3 regions of the Ciceribacter thiooxidans genome follow, and region 3 is predicted to be linked to each of the others. Evidence: riboswitches for the same ligand, from Rfam matches in the RefSeq annotation. Region 3 holds a riboswitch; each other region holds the start of a gene.
The links. Region 3 has a riboswitch for thiamine pyrophosphate ahead of thiB (thiamine ABC transporter substrate binding subunit). Riboswitches for the same ligand answer to the same signal wherever they lie in the genome.
Positions count from the first base shown of each region.

Region 1 (4,965 bases), 480 kb from region 3:
CGATAGGAGGTCATCTTGCGGGCGACGTCCTCGAGCTGGCGCTGCGCCGCGTCAAAGCTGTCGCGGATCGCGACGAGAACGTCTTCGTGGGCGTGGTTCTCCTCCGACTCGCGACCGACGACGATCTCGCGGCCCGGAACCTTGATGTTGACCCGGACGTGATAAATCTTGCCCTTCTGGCTGTGCCTGTGCGGAGCCTCGATCACGACGCTGCAGTATGTGATGTGATCGTGAAAGCGCCCGAGGCGCTCGATCCTTTCATGCACGGCAGCTTCGACCGCTTCCGAATGGTCCATGCCTCGGAACGTGACGCGGGGTGTGACTTCCATAACTGTTCTCCAGACGCTGTCGCCGGGTACGATGGCGGCAGAGCCGCGACAGGCTGAGGTCACCCCGGCAGATGACCGGCCCCGATGGACGAACCCGTCATTCCGGGCCGCGTCCAGCCTCCCATTCATCCTGTTCTTCTTCGGCAAGAAGCACATCCAGGATTCTTGCTGCCGCGCTCTCGGGCGACAGATGTCGTTCGGGCGTCGTCTCGTCATCGCCCATCGACCATGCCATGGCCTGTTCGAGCGCTGCGATATCGCCGCCGCAGACGAGTATTTCGGTGATTTTCCAATCGGGGAGGTGGCCGCAAATGCGGCGAATGTCGTTACCGGTGAGCTGTGATTGTGACACCATGTCGGCATTCCTTTCTCGACCGCGTTGACTAGAATGGAAGCGCCGTTTGCGCATCGATGTGTTGATCAAGGTCAAGTCGACCAAGATCCCTGCTTGAGGACATTCTAAAATTAGCGCTTTGCGGGGCGGCAGTCCACATGGGAACCTGGACGGACGCGCCTCAGTGCTGCCAAAGGATCTCGCCGGCCTCTAGAGGCACGGAGAGGTCCGGATGGAAGGGCACGATCCGCGCCGTGAAGTCCGACACCGGTCGCTCGGCCGGAGCATGCGCCGAATAGAGGTTCCAGCCGCCCGAGGTCGCGGTCGGCGGCGCACGATCCATCACCGCCTTGAAGGCGGACTGCGTTCCTGCAGCATCGGCATAGAGTTCGACGCGAACACTCTCGGCGGCAAGATCATCGAGGTAGACCTCGGCGGAAAAGACATGCTCGCTCTCCGAAGACGTCGAACGGACTTCGCCGAAATGCACATGCGGCCAGCACCGGCGGAACTCGGTCTTCCACCGGCAGAGCGCATGCGCGAGGTCGCCGCGGTCCGCCGAGCGCGCGGCAAAGGCCCGTGCGCCGGGCAGATAAAAATCTTCCGCGTACTGCCGTACCGTCCGGTTGGCGGAAAACTGCGGAGTCAGCCGCGCCATACTTTCGCGGATACGATCAACCCAGCGCAGCGGGATGCCGGATGCGTCGCGTTCGTAGAATTCCGGAACAATGTCACGCTCGAGGTGCTCGTAGAGCTCCTCCGCCTCCCGCCGGTCGAGATCGGCAAAATCGTGATGCTCGACACCATCACCGATCGCCCAGCCGACCTCCGAAGTGAAGGCTTCCGCCCACCAGCCGTCGATTTCGGAGAGATTAAGGCCACCGTTGACGAGGATCTTCATCCCGCTCGTTCCGCTCGCCTCCCAAGGACGGCGGGGCGTGTTGATCCAGACGTCCACGCCCTGCACCAGCACCTGAGCCAGCTGCATGTCGTAGTCGCGCAGGAAGACGACCCTCGAGCGAACCTCCGCGCGTCTGGCGAAATCGGTCCATCGTTTGACGAGCGCCTGTCCGGCTGTATCCCGCGGATGCGCCTTTCCGGCAACGACGAGCTGTACCGGCCGGCGCGTATCGGTGAGGAGGCGCCGCAAGCGGTCCTCGTCATAGAGCAGCAGGTCGGGACGCTTGTAGGTCGCGAACCGTCGGGCGAAGCCGAGCGTCAGGGCGTCGGGATCGAAGATTGCGCGCGACTCCTCGATCTCGCTCGAGGGGGTACCATCCTCTGCTAGTTGACGGCAGCAACAGTCTCGCACCCTTTCGACGAGTTGTCCCCGGCCTGTGGCCCGCAGCTGCCAAATCCGCGCCGCAGGTACATCGCGTATCGCTGCCTCGTGCCCGGCGAGATCGCCGCGCCACCTGTCCTTGCCGGTCACCTCCGTCCAGAATGCGTCGGCCGCCGCCGAATCCCATGTCGGCACATGAATGCCGTTGGTCACGTGGCCGACCGGAACCTCACCTGCCGGCCAGCGGGGAAAGAGCGGCTGCAAAAGCGCCTTGCTCACCTCTTCATGGAGGGCGCTGACGGCATTGACGGCGCCGCTCGCCCGGACCGCGAGATAGGCCATGTTGAACGGCTCGGTGGTATCCCTCGGATTGCTTCGCCCGAGCGCCAGAAAGTCGTCGAGAGAGAGCCCGAGTTCCTTTTCGGCGTAGCGGCGGAAGAAGCGAGCGATCATCTCAGAAGGAAATCGGTCAACCCCTTCGGCAACCGCCGTATGTGTCGTGAAGAGGTTGCCGGCGCGTGTGGCAAGCAGCGCCTCCGCGAACGGAACCCCATGGTCCTGCATGAAGAAGCGCGCCCGTTCGAGAGCAGCGAAGGCGGCGTGCCCATCGTTCATGTGACATATCTCGGGATCGAGCCCGATTGCCCTCAGGAGCCGCCACCCGCCGATGCCGAGCAGCATCTCCTGTTTCAGACGCGTCTCGGGGCCTTCTCCGTAGAGCTCGCCGGTGACGCAGCGATAGGCGGGCGGATTGGCCGGATCGTTGAGGTCGAGAAGGAAAAGCCGCGTGCGCCCGACCTGCACTTCCCAGGTTCTGGCCCAGAGCCTGTAGCCGGGCAATTCCAGCTCCAGCCGCAGCCACTCGCCGCTCGGCTCGCGCAGCAGTCGCAGCGGCAGCTGCTCCGGTTCGTTGACGGGATAGAGCGCCTCCTGCCGTCCGTCCGGCGTGATCGACTGGCGGAAATAACCCCGCGCATAGAGAAGCCCAACCCCGACCACCGGCACGCCGAGGTCGCTCGCCGCCTTCAGCTGGTCGCCCGCGACATTCCCGAGCCCGCCGGAATAGATCGGCAGCGCCTCGTCGAGCATGAACTCGGCGCTGAAATAGGCGACCGTCCGCAATTCGTCGCCCGGATGGGCTTCCTGAAACCATCCGGGTGCCAGCCGCAACCGGCGCGATTCGGCAAGCTGTGCGGCCAGGTTTTCAGAGAACTCACGATCGGAGAGAAGCGCCCGAATTCTGTCGCGAGAGACGCTCCGCAGGATCGTCCACGGATTGCGCGACAGCGCCCACATTTCACCGTCGAGCGCCTGCCAGATGGCGTCCGTCGCATGATTCCACGACCACCGGATGTCGAGGGCGAGCTCCTGCAGCGCATCGAAGCCTTGATCGAATTCCGTCTGCGTCAGCACTCTTCCCTCCGCTTCAAGCGAGGTCGGTCGATTTCCGCGTCGTCGCGGCCGATCCGGTACCGGATTGTAGCAGCATTCGCGGATTCGGCTATCCCGTTGAAATCGAAGGCTCCCCATATGACATCCGATCGGCCTCCCTGCTTGCGGATTGACAATGCGCGGTATACTGCCTTAGCATTCGCCCATTCACCAGGGGGGTCCCGCCAAGGGGCTGAGATACTGCTGGGCGATCCCCGACAAGGGCAAGCAGCGCAGTGACCCGTTGAACCTGATCCAGTTCATACTGGCGTAGGGACGGTGCGAGCGCTGAGACGATTGCGGAATCCGTAAGAGGACCGCAAGGGGCGTATTTCTCATCATTCCGGCGTGGAACTGGGTCTCCAAATAGCAACTTGGAGCCTCAACCATGAACATTGCCGCAACCAGACCGACACTGCAGGTGACGACCGGTCCCCTGCCCGCATCTCGCAAGATCCACATCGACGGAGACCGTCACGGCGACGTTCGCGTGCCGATGCGTGAGGTCGCCCTGCATCCGACTTCAGGCGAGCCGCCGGTTGTCCTGTACGACTCCTCCGGTCCCTACACCGACCCCTCCGCGGCGATCGACATCAAGGCCGGCCTGCCGCGGCTGCGCGAACGCTGGATCGCCGCCCGCGGTGATGTCGAGACCTATGTCGGCCGGCACGTGCTGCCGGAAGACAACGGCTTTGCCTCCGGCGAACGGCTGGTGCCGGAATTTCCGGTCCGTAACACGCCCTCGCGTGCGAGCAACGGCAAGGCGGTGACGCAGCTCGCCTACGCGCGCGCCGGCATCGTCACGCCGGAGATGGAGTTCGTCGCCATCCGCGAAAATCTCGGCCGCAAGGCGGCGAAGGAGGCGCTCATCCGCGACGGCGAGAGCTTCGGCGCGCACATCCCCAATCACGTGACGCCGGAATTCGTCCGCCAGGAGATCGCCGCCGGCCGGGCGATCATTCCCGCCAACATCAACCACCCGGAAAGCGAGCCGATGATCATCGGCCGAAACTTCCTGGTGAAGATCAATGCCAACATCGGCAATTCCGCCGTCACCTCTTCAATGGAGGAAGAGGTCGAGAAGATGGTCTGGGCGATCCGCTGGGGCGCCGACACCGTCATGGACCTCTCGACCGGACGCAACATCCACAACATCCGCGAATGGATCGTCCGCAATTCGCCGGTGCCGATCGGCACCGTGCCGCTCTACCAGGCGCTTGAAAAGGTCGGCGGCATCGCCGAAGACCTGACCTGGGAGCTCTACCGCGACACGCTGATCGAGCAGGCGGAACAGGGCGTCGATTATTTCACCATCCATGCCGGCGTCCGGCTCCACTACATCCCGCTCACCGTCAACCGCGTCACCGGCATCGTCTCACGCGGCGGATCGATCATGGCGAAGTGGTGCCTGCATCACCATAAGGAGAGCTTCCTCTACGAGCACTTCGAGGAAATCTGCGACATCTGCCGCGCCTATGACGTCTCCTTCTCGCTCGGCGACGGCCTTCGGCCCGGCTCGATTGCGGATGCCAACGACGCCGCACAGTTTGCCGAACTGGAGACGCTGGGCGAGCTGACGCAGATCGCCT
Region 1 covers NZ_CP059896.1:412,311-417,275, reverse strand. Annotated here, with positions in the region: gene H4I97_RS01880 (HPF/RaiA family ribosome-associated protein) at 1-329, opposite strand, end outside; gene H4I97_RS01875 (hypothetical protein) at 427-684, opposite strand; gene glgP (alpha-glucan family phosphorylase) at 845-3,358, opposite strand; TPP riboswitch at 3,540-3,671, shown strand; gene thiC (phosphomethylpyrimidine synthase ThiC) at 3,765-4,965, shown strand, end outside.
Region 1: linked by a shared signal. The riboswitch ahead of thiC (phosphomethylpyrimidine synthase ThiC) and the one ahead of thiB (thiamine ABC transporter substrate binding subunit) in region 3 are both predicted to bind thiamine pyrophosphate.

Region 2 (4,965 bases), 400 kb from region 3:
CGACACATGCTGCAATAGACTCCGGATGCGTTCCGCCAATGGCGGCAAGGAATTAACTATTTTTGCCTGAATTGGATAACGAAAGCTAAATAGCCCATTCGCGGCCGAATTTTGACTGGCCGGCGCGATCACATTTTGCGCCGGAGGATTGCGTTCTGTGAACAGTGCGTTCCGGGGAACGGCCTTCGCCACCCGTCGTATTTCCCTATATTGGGGGCAACTGAAATTCCGCTCGGAAGGAGCAATCCAATGTCCATTCGACCTGTGAAACATGAAAGTCGCGCCACCCCTACAATGGAAGGGGCCGGCGTCAAACTGCATCGCGTCTTCGGCTTCGGCGATCCGTCGATGACCGATCCCTTCCTGATGATGGATGATTTCCGCAACGACAATCCGTCGGATTACATCCGCGGCTTTCCGTGGCACCCCCATCGCGGCATCGAGACCATCACCTACGTGCTTGCGGGCACCGTCGAGCACGGTGACAGCCTCGGCAATCAGGGCCTGCTCGGTGCCGGTGACGTACAGTGGATGACGGCGGGAAGCGGCATCATGCACCAGGAGATGCCGAAAGGTGATTTCGCTGGCAGGATGCACGGTTTCCAACTCTGGGCGAACCTGCCGTCGTCGCTGAAGATGACGGCACCGCGCTACCAGGACATCAAGAGCGCGGACATTCCCGTGATCGTCGACGATGATGGCACCGCAGTCCGCGTCATCACCGGAGACTTCTGGGGCAAGATGGGTCCGGTCGACGGTATTGCCGCCGAGCCCGTCTATCTCGACATCTCGGTTCCGCCGGGCAAGCGGAAGAGCTTCCCGGTCGATACCTATCGGTCCGCATTCGCCTACATCTTCGCCGGCTCCGGTACCTTCCGCGATGCCTCCAAGCCTTTCGGCGTAAAGGTAGAGAAAGAGTACCAGGGCCAGGAACTCAACATCCGGGATCTTTCCGGCAACCGCACGCTCGTTGTGTTCGATACCGGCGACGAGGTCACGGTACAGGCCGGCGAGGAGGGTATCCGGTTCCTGCTCGTCACCGGCAAGCCGATCCGGGAGCCGGTCGCCTGGCACGGACCGATCGTCATGAACACCCGCGAGGAACTGATGCAGGCGATGCGTGACCTGCAGAACGGCACCTTCATCAAGGCCGATCACTAGGTGCAGCAATGGACGGCGCCGGGCTCCACGTCCGGCGCCGTCGGATACCGCGTTCGACACTGCGGCGATCCGCCCTAGGTTCCATGGAAGAACCCGAAGGAGGCGCGCCGATGCATATAGACGGGCAATGTCATTGCGGCTACGTCCGCTACGAGGCTGACATCGACCCCACCCAGGTCTCGATCTGCCACTGCACCGACTGCCAATCGCTGACAGCCAGTGCCTACCGTGTCACGGTCGCCGCGACCCGCGACCGTTTCACCCTTCGCGGCAACGCGCCGAAAGCCTACACAAAGATCGGCGACAGTGGTGCGGTCAGTGTGCAATACTTCTGCCCGAAATGCGGCTCGCCGATCTATCGCGCCAGCGGCGATGCAAGCGATGCCCGGATCGGCATTCGCATCGGCACGATCCGCCAGCGCCGGAAGCTGATGCCGAGCCGACAGTTCTGGCTGCGTTCTGCGTTGCCGTTTGTCCATGACATCCGTGCCCTGCCCGGAAAGGACGGCGACTGAATGCAAGGGACAAACTCGCTGACAGGAGAAGACCGCAATGAAGGAGTTTCCGCTTGCCAAGGTCTACCAACTCATCGAGCCCGGCCCGGTCGTCCTCCTGACGACCTCGGAAAACGAACACCCGAACGTCATGGCCATGTCCTGGCACATGATGGTGGAATTTACTCCGCCGATGATCGCGTGCATTGTTAGCGGGGCGGACCACAGCTTTCACGCGCTCCAGCAAACCGGCGAATGCGTCATCGCCATCCCGACGGTCGAGCTTGCCGAGAAGGTGGTCGCAGTCGGGAATTGCTCCGGCCGGGATACCGACAAGTTCGCGACGATCGGCCTGACGCCGCTGCCCGCCGAGGAAGTGCGTGCGCCTCTCATCGGCGATTGCTTCGCGAATCTCGAATGCCGCGTGGTCGATCAGGGTTTCGTGCCACGCTACAATCTCTTCGTGCTGGAGGTGGTGAAGGCCTGGTATGATCCCGCCCAAGCGGCACCGCGAACCATTCATCATCGCGGCTACGGCACATTCGCCATCGACGGCGAGGAGATCACGCTCGACTCGCAGATGCCCTGACAGTCTGGCCTGTTACGCTGCGCCTTCGCTTTTCCAGAGCGCATGAAAGTGGTGCACAGGCCCATGCCCGGAACCCACGCTCAAGGCATCCGCGGCATCGATCGCTCCCGCGACATAGGTCTTGGCCACCACGACGGCTTTCTCCGGCGATGCTCCCTTGGCAAGCCCGGCAGCGATCGCGCTCGACAGCGTGCAGCCGGTGCCATGCGTGTTGCGGGTCGCAACGCGCGGTGCCTCGAACCAGGTGAGGCCCGCCGCAGAGGCGAGCACATCCGGGCTGTCGTTTCCGGGAAGATGCCCGCCCTTGACCAACGCCATGTTCGCGCCAAGCCCCACGAGTCGCAGCGCCTGACCGGCCATCTCGTCGCGATCGCGGGCCTCGGGCTCACCGAGAAGAGCTGCCGCCTCCGGCAGGTTCGGCGTGACGACTGTGGCGAGCGACAGGAGCCGTGTTTTCAGGACCATCACCGCGTCATCCGTCAGTAGTGGCGCGCCACCCTTGGCGATCATCACTGGATCGAGAACGACAGGCACATCGGCATGACGCGCGAGCACGTCGGCGACGGCTCCTGCAATCGCCGCATTGGCGATCATGCCGATTTTCACGGCGCCCGCCCTTATGTCGGCGAAGACGGCCCGGATCTGCTCGGCAACGAAATCCGGCGGCACGACGTGTATGCCGGTCACGCCTCGCGTGTTCTGTGCCGTGAGGGCGGTTGCCACCGCCATACCGTACACGCCCAGTGCCGAAAACGTCTTGAGATCGGCCTGGATGCCGGCACCGCCTGAGGGATCGGAACCGGCAATGGAAAGGGCGTTGGCGATCACCGGTGCCCGCGGTGTATTGTCTGCGTTCTGAAGATCACTCATCATCAGCCTTTCCCTACGGAAAGGTCGCGGGACTGGGTACCAGCGGCCCTCAACCCGAAACGACTCCCTCCGCCAGCATGATCTGGTTCAGGTTCAAAGGGTTCTTCTCAGCCCGACCTTCCGGTGGACGCCCCCGTCTCACCATCCTGTCGCACAGATCGCCGCGGCTGTCACGCAGGCTGTCGCAGGACGGTTGCCGGTGGAAGACGAAGCTGGCACTCTGCATGATGCTGACAGAGTCCACCTAGGCAGCACATCGGAGCCGTCGTGCGCATGAGTAAGGGCCGATTCCACATTACGAACACTGCGCTCTTCGGCGTGACCGCAGTGACTGCCGACACGCGACACAGCTTTCCGCGCCACACCCACGACGCCTTCGGGGTCGGGATCATTCGCCGGGGTGCACAGAAGTCCCTGAGTGGGCGTGGTGTGGTGGAGGCGGGTCCGGGCGACATCATCACCGTCAATCCCGGAGAAGTGCACGACGGTACGCCGATCGGTGATCACGGTCGTTTCTGGCAGATGCTCTACCTCCTGCCCGAGACGATAGCGGCCGCGGCGCTGGAGATCACCGAGGGCGGCAGGGGGACGTTCGAGTTCGAACATCCGGTCATCCAAGACGTCCGTCTCGCGGGGCGCTTTCGACAGTTCTTCGCCGCCGTGACGGCAGACGACGGGGCGCTCCTTGAGAGCGAGGCAGGACTTCTGGCGCTCATCGCCTCCGTGTTGCAGCCGAGCGCGACGGCGGCCGCGACGAGAAGTGCCGGTATCCGGCGCGCTGCGAAACGGCTCGATGACGACCCTGCACGTCCGACCACCCTCACCGATCTTGCGCAGGAAGCCGGCCTCAGCAAGTTTCAGCTGCTGCGGGCATTCGTACGGCAGACCGGTTTCACGCCGCACGCCTACCAGATCCAGAGGCGGATCGACTTGGCTCGGCGCATGATCGACGCGGGCTCTCCACTTGCGGAGGCGGCAGCGACAAGCGGCTTCGCCGATCAGAGTCACATGACTCGCGCCTTCGTCCAGCGATACGGGGTCACGCCCGGCGCCTATGCCGCGGCCGTCCACTGAGAGCCAGCTGCAATTCCGTTCAAGACCCGCCGCCGCTTTCCGGTGTCTGCTTCGCTCTCCAGCCCAAAAGAGGAGAGCCGCTATGACCCCAGAATACCTCCTGACGTCGCTGATTATCATCCTTCTGCCCGGCACCGGTGTCATCTACACGATCGCCTATGCTCTCGGCGCCGGCTGGCGGGCAAGCGTGATCGCCGCCTTCGGCTGCACGCTCGGCATCATCCCCCATGTTGCGGCGAGCGTAACCGGCCTTGCGGCACTCCTTCACGCGAGCGCCCTCGCGTTCCAGGCCGTCAAGTATCTCGGCGTCGCCTATCTGCTCTTCATGGCATGGGGCATATGGCGGGACGAGGGTGTGCTTCAGGTCACCTCGACCCGTGCAGCCTCCGGCGCAGGCAAGATCATTACCGACGGCCTGCTCCTCAACATCCTCAATCCGAAGCTGTCACTTTTCTTTCTCGCCTTCCTGCCACAGTTCGTCCCCGCGAACGCACCGAACGCATCCCTGCACATGCTGGTGCTGGCCAGCGTCTTCATGGGACTGACCTTCGTGGTCTTCATGGGCTACGGAGTCTTCGCCGCGGCCACGCGGCGCCACGTCATCAGTCGGCCTCGGCTGCAGCTGTGGCTGCGCCGATCGTTTTCCGGTGCTTTCGCGGTCCTCGGGTTACGTCTGGCGCTCGCCGACCGATAGGAAACTCACGCCGCCTTGGCGACGTGATATTCCTTGATGGCGACCATCTTGATGGCAGGATATCGCTCAGCCTCGTAGCGAAG
Region 2 covers NZ_CP059896.1:3,190,873-3,195,837, forward strand. Annotated here, with positions in the region: partial or broken gene H4I97_RS15695 (class II glutamine amidotransferase) at 1-8, opposite strand, end outside; gene H4I97_RS15700 (pirin family protein) at 250-1,161, shown strand; gene H4I97_RS15705 (GFA family protein) at 1,272-1,676, shown strand; gene H4I97_RS15710 (flavin reductase family protein) at 1,714-2,244, shown strand; gene thiD (bifunctional hydroxymethylpyrimidine kinase/phosphomethylpyrimidine kinase) at 2,257-3,072, opposite strand; TPP riboswitch at 3,162-3,259, opposite strand; gene H4I97_RS15720 (AraC family transcriptional regulator) at 3,388-4,188, shown strand; gene H4I97_RS15725 (LysE family translocator) at 4,271-4,882, shown strand; gene H4I97_RS15730 (peptide chain release factor 3) at 4,888-4,965, opposite strand, start outside.
Region 2: linked by a shared signal. The riboswitch ahead of thiD (bifunctional hydroxymethylpyrimidine kinase/phosphomethylpyrimidine kinase) and the one ahead of thiB (thiamine ABC transporter substrate binding subunit) in region 3 are both predicted to bind thiamine pyrophosphate.

Region 3 (4,965 bases):
ATTATGGCGACGGCACCGAGATGCAACACTCCGCCTCAGCCGCCGAGAAAGGCCCTCACGGCTTCGATATCGCGGCGCTGGAGAAATACCTCCACCGGACCGGAGAAGGAAATTCTTCCCCGATCGACAAAAAGCACGTGCTCCGCAAGGCGCGCCACCTCGTCCGCATCGTGAGTGATGATGACCACCGTGTTGCGCGTTTCACGATGCAGAGCTTGAAGAAGGTCCGCCATGGCCGATCGCGACCCAGGATCCAGCGCCGCGAAGGGCTCGTCCAGAAGCAGTACTGGTTTGCGCCGCACAAGCGCCCTTGCGAAAGCGACACGCTGACGCTCCCCGCCCGAAAGCGTCGAGGGGCGCCGACGCTCGAAACCTTTCAGGCCGACCCGCTCCAGCGCCGTCGATACCATCTCCCGTTCCTTCGCTCCGAGATGAAGACCCGGGTTGATTCCGAGCCCCACATTCGTGAACAGATCAAGGTGGGCAAAGAGATTATTGTCCTGAAAGATAAGCGAAACCGGCCGGTCAGACGGCAGGACGCCGCGTACATCTTCTCCTTCGATCGACAACCGGCCATGATCCGGCGTCTCGAAACCGGCGATCAGGTTCAGGAGCGTCGATTTTCCTGAGCCGGAGGGTCCGGCGACCGCGGTGATCGTCCCCTTGGGAATTCGGCAGTCGAACAGGAAATCCCGGGCTCCGAGCCGGAGCCGGACATTGTCGAGGACAACGGCATTACACTGGTCCGGCATTCTCGACATCATCCTTCCGGGACTGGGCGCCGGTGGTGCCGGCGAGGGTTAGAAGCAGACAGATCAGGCCGAGAATCAGGGCAAGTCCGTCGGCGTCGTTGGTCCGGTACTGTCCCATACGATTGTAAATCAGCCACGGCAATGTCGTGATTTTCTCAGATCCGAAAAGAGCCACGGCTCCCAGATCTCCGAGCGAAAGCGCCATGGCGAAGGAAAGAGCGGTCAGCAATGGCTTTTTGAGAAGCGGCCAGTCGATCAGTCGCAGTTTTGAAAACCCGGCGATACCCAGACTGAAAACCAGACGTCCCGTCGCGGCGCGATGGGTTGCCAGTGCAGGCGCCAAGACCCGCATGACGAACGGCAGGGCCATTAGCGCATTGATACCGACGACGACCGCCGGTGCGAAACTCGCGATGTCTCCCATTGATCTCAGTGCCATGAACCACCCCGTCGCGAGCACGATCGTCGGGACCAACAACACGAGAGAAGACACGCCCGACAGAAGTAGCGAGATGCCTTTCATGGTTAGCGAGGGCCGCCGCAAGAGACTGATCACCGTTTGCGCGTGGATGGTCGCCAGCGCAAGCAAGAGTGCCGATAATGCCGACCCGAGAGCGATTGCAAGGCTTGTCGCCGCAGCTCGCAGAAATGCCTCTTCGGTGAGAAGCTTGAGGAGATCAGCCCTGAGGCCGGCAACGACGACTGCCCCGAGAGGGAGAGTAAGAAACAACACGGCGGCGACGAGCGCGGTACCGTCCGAAAGACGCGCTTTGAGGCCCAAACCGTCGAATCGTCGTGGCGGACGACCGAGCGTCTTCCCGTGCTCCGCCGGCGCAGGAAATAGGGCCATGGCCACCAATATCAAGGCCGTAACGGCGATCTGCAAGAAGGCTAGCGACACAGCCCGCTCCGGATCGAAATCAAACCGAAGGGCTTGGTAGATCGCCACCTCGAGCGTTGTCGCGGCAGGACCTCCCCCGAGAATGAGGACAAGCGTGAAGCTGGTGGCACAAAGCATGAATACGAGACCGGCGATGCCGGGAATGAGCGAGCGAAGCGCGGGCCATTCGATGAAACGGAAAATCGCGCCTGACTTCATGCCAAGCGTCGCACTCATCAGCCAATATTCGGAGGGTAAACGCTCGAGTCCAGCAAGCATCAAGCGCGCGGCAAGCGGCAGATTGAAGAAAACGTGCGCGAGCAAGATGCCGCCGAGACCATAAATGCTAACTGGCTCCGCCTTGCCAAGGAGGAGCAGCCCATCGTTGATCAATCCCTGCCGCCCCCAGATGCCGATCAGGCCGAGAGCGCCGATCAGAACAGGAAGTCCCATCGGCACCGCCATCAGTCGGATCACCCACATGCGTCCTAGGAAACGTGTCTGACGGGCGAGTGATCTAGCGACCGGGATCGCAAGAATCACCGAAAGTGCAGTCGAAAGTGCCGCCTGCAACAGCGTGAAACGCAGCACGGACAGGAGCAGCGGGTCGGAGAAGAGTACCGTTAAGCCACCTTCCCCGCCGTAGTGGAGCAACGCCAGGATTGCGACACCGACGAATATCCCGATGGCGACAAGACTGAACGCTCCGCCAAGGAAACCCGTCAAACGCTGCCGTCTTCCCAGCATGTCGTTACTTGAGCGTCATTGCTGCGAGCCACTCGTCGATCCACGCCTTCCGGTTGGCTGCGACCTCCTCCGGAGACATCAGGAACGTCTTGGAGGGGCTGACCAGCTTTCCGAAGGCCTCCGGTAGCGGCTCCGACGTCGGTGCGGCAGGCATCATCCAGTTGTTGGTCGGAATGGTATTCTGGAACCCGGGGCTCAGCATGAACTTGAGGAACTTGCGCGCGAGGTCCTTCTCGGGCGCATTCTTGAGCAAGCCGGCGACTTCGATCTGGATGTAATGGCCTTCGGAGAAGGCGGCAGCCTGGTAACGCTCGGTTTCTTCGGCGACCATATGATAAGCCGGTGACGTCGTGTAAGAGAGTACCATCGGCACCTCACCCTTCGTGAACAAGCCGTAGGCTTCCGACCAGCCGGGCGTCACGGTCAAGATACGGCCTTTCAGCTTCTGCCAGGCGGCCGGCGCTTCATCGCCGTAGATCGACTTGACCCAGAGCAGCAATCCGAGTCCGGGCGTTGACGTTCTGGGATCCTCGATCACGATCTTCTGCGAAGGATCGCCCTCCACGAGTTCCTTCATGCTCTTCGGGGGCGTCTTCAGTGCCTGCGTATCGTAAACGACTGCGAAATGACCGTAATCATATGGAATGAAGGTGTCGTCGGAGAAGCCGCCGGGAACCTTGACCGCCGAGGTGTCGACACCGTGCACGTCGAAAAAGCCGGTCTGTTTCGCCTCGGCAACGAGATTGGTGTCGAGCCCGAGGACGAGATCGGCCTTGCTCGCATCGCCCTCGAGTTTCAGGCGCGTCAGCAAAGCAACCCCATCGGCGACGCCGACGAAATCCACCTGGCATTCGCAGGTCTTCTCGAATGCTTCCTTGACCTTTGGACCCGGGCCCCATTCGGAAATGAAGCTTTCGTAAGTGTAGATCGTCAAAGTCTTGTCGGCCGCCAAAGCGGGAACAGACGACAGCACTGCAATTGCCGCCACGCCGAGATGCGTGCAGCCGGAAAGAACGGATATCATGGTTCGCATAGGCGCCCCTCCTTCGTGTTTGTTTCCGGGAAAAGGGCGTCTGTTACGCGTCTAATCCCTCCGCCGGTTCGAGCCGGATCAGGTTCCGCGGGTTGGTGTTCACCTCTCAGCCACCAGGTCATTTAAGAGCCTTTTGGCACCCCGTTAGAGCAGGGAAGAAATAGCGCGGCACCTCGTATCACGCAAGCTCCGGACAACTGCCCGGCCGGATTGTCACGGCTTTCAATGGCGTATTATGACGAAGCTTGTCCTTCCCGCCTTTTTCATGCCACAGCAGTCAGCTTATCAACCGATCGGCAAGTGCTTGGCCCGTAATATCCGGCCATCTGTTGCGCGGAAGAACCTGACCCATGACCAATGCAGAGCCACTAGGACGATCCGGAGCCGAGACGGCCTACGAGATCGGCTTCAAGAGGCAAATCACGATTGCGGCAGAGTCCTTCTGGGAGTCGCCGGTGCGCAATCGCATACTTCTCGTTGCGGCGGCCTTGCTGACGATCATTCTCCTCACGGCCTACGGCCAGATCCTTCTCAACCGCTGGAATGCACCTTTCTACAATTCGCTGGAACGCCGCGACCTGCCGGAATTCATCGTCCAGCTGAAAAACTTTGCATTCATCGCCGGGTTCCTTCTGTTGCTCAATGTCGTGCAGACCTGGCTCAATCAGATGGCAGCGCTCTACATGCGAGAAGGCCTGTCGCGCGATATTGTCGACCGGTGGCTGACCGACCGGCGAGCGTATCGGCTTTCGCTTTCGAGCCCCCTTGGCGTCAACCCTGACCAGCGACTACATGAAGATGCCCGCAAGCTCTCCGAAATGACCACTTCGCTGACGATCGGCCTCGTCCAGGCAACGATCTTGCTCGTCAGCTTCATCGGCGTGCTTTGGCAGCTGTCGAGCGGCTTTGTCTTTCATGTCGGCGATACGAGTTTCTCGATTCCCGGATACATGGTTTGGGGGGCGGTCTTCTATGCCAGCATTGCCTCACTGGCCAGCAATCTCGTCGGCTTTCGGCTCACGCGCATCAATGCCGAACGATACGCCCGCGAAGCCGATCTGCGCTTCTCGCTGATGCGCACGAACGAGAATCTCGAAGCCATTACACTTGCGCGCGGCGAAGAGGGCCAGCGCCAGCGCATCCATTTCAGGATTGACGGCGTTATAGCAATGATTCGCCAACTCGCGATGGCGCTCACCAATCTTACTTGGGTTACCGCCGGCTTCGGCTGGCTCGCGCTCGTCGTCCCGACATTGATCGCATCTCCGGCCTATTTTGCGGGATCTATGAGCTTCGGCGAATTGATGATGTCGGCAGCCGCGTTCAACCAGGTCCACTCGGCGCTGCGCTGGTACGTCAACAATTTCGACTCCATCGCAGACTGGAAGGCGACCCTCCTACGTGTAATGAGTTTCAGGGCGGCGCTCATTGAAATGGATGATTTCCATCCCGAGGGAAGCGAGATTCTGCTGAAACACGGAACAGCGGGACAGCTCGCTTTTCGGGGCATAACGATTTGCGCAAAGCCGAACGGCAACAGCTGCGAGCACGCC
Region 3 covers NZ_CP059896.1:3,591,849-3,596,813, reverse strand. Annotated here, with positions in the region: gene H4I97_RS17775 (thiamine ABC transporter ATP-binding protein) at 36-752, opposite strand; gene thiP (thiamine/thiamine pyrophosphate ABC transporter permease ThiP) at 736-2,379, opposite strand; gene thiB (thiamine ABC transporter substrate binding subunit) at 2,384-3,403, opposite strand; TPP riboswitch at 3,451-3,566, opposite strand; gene H4I97_RS17760 (ABC transporter ATP-binding protein/permease) at 3,763-4,965, shown strand, end outside.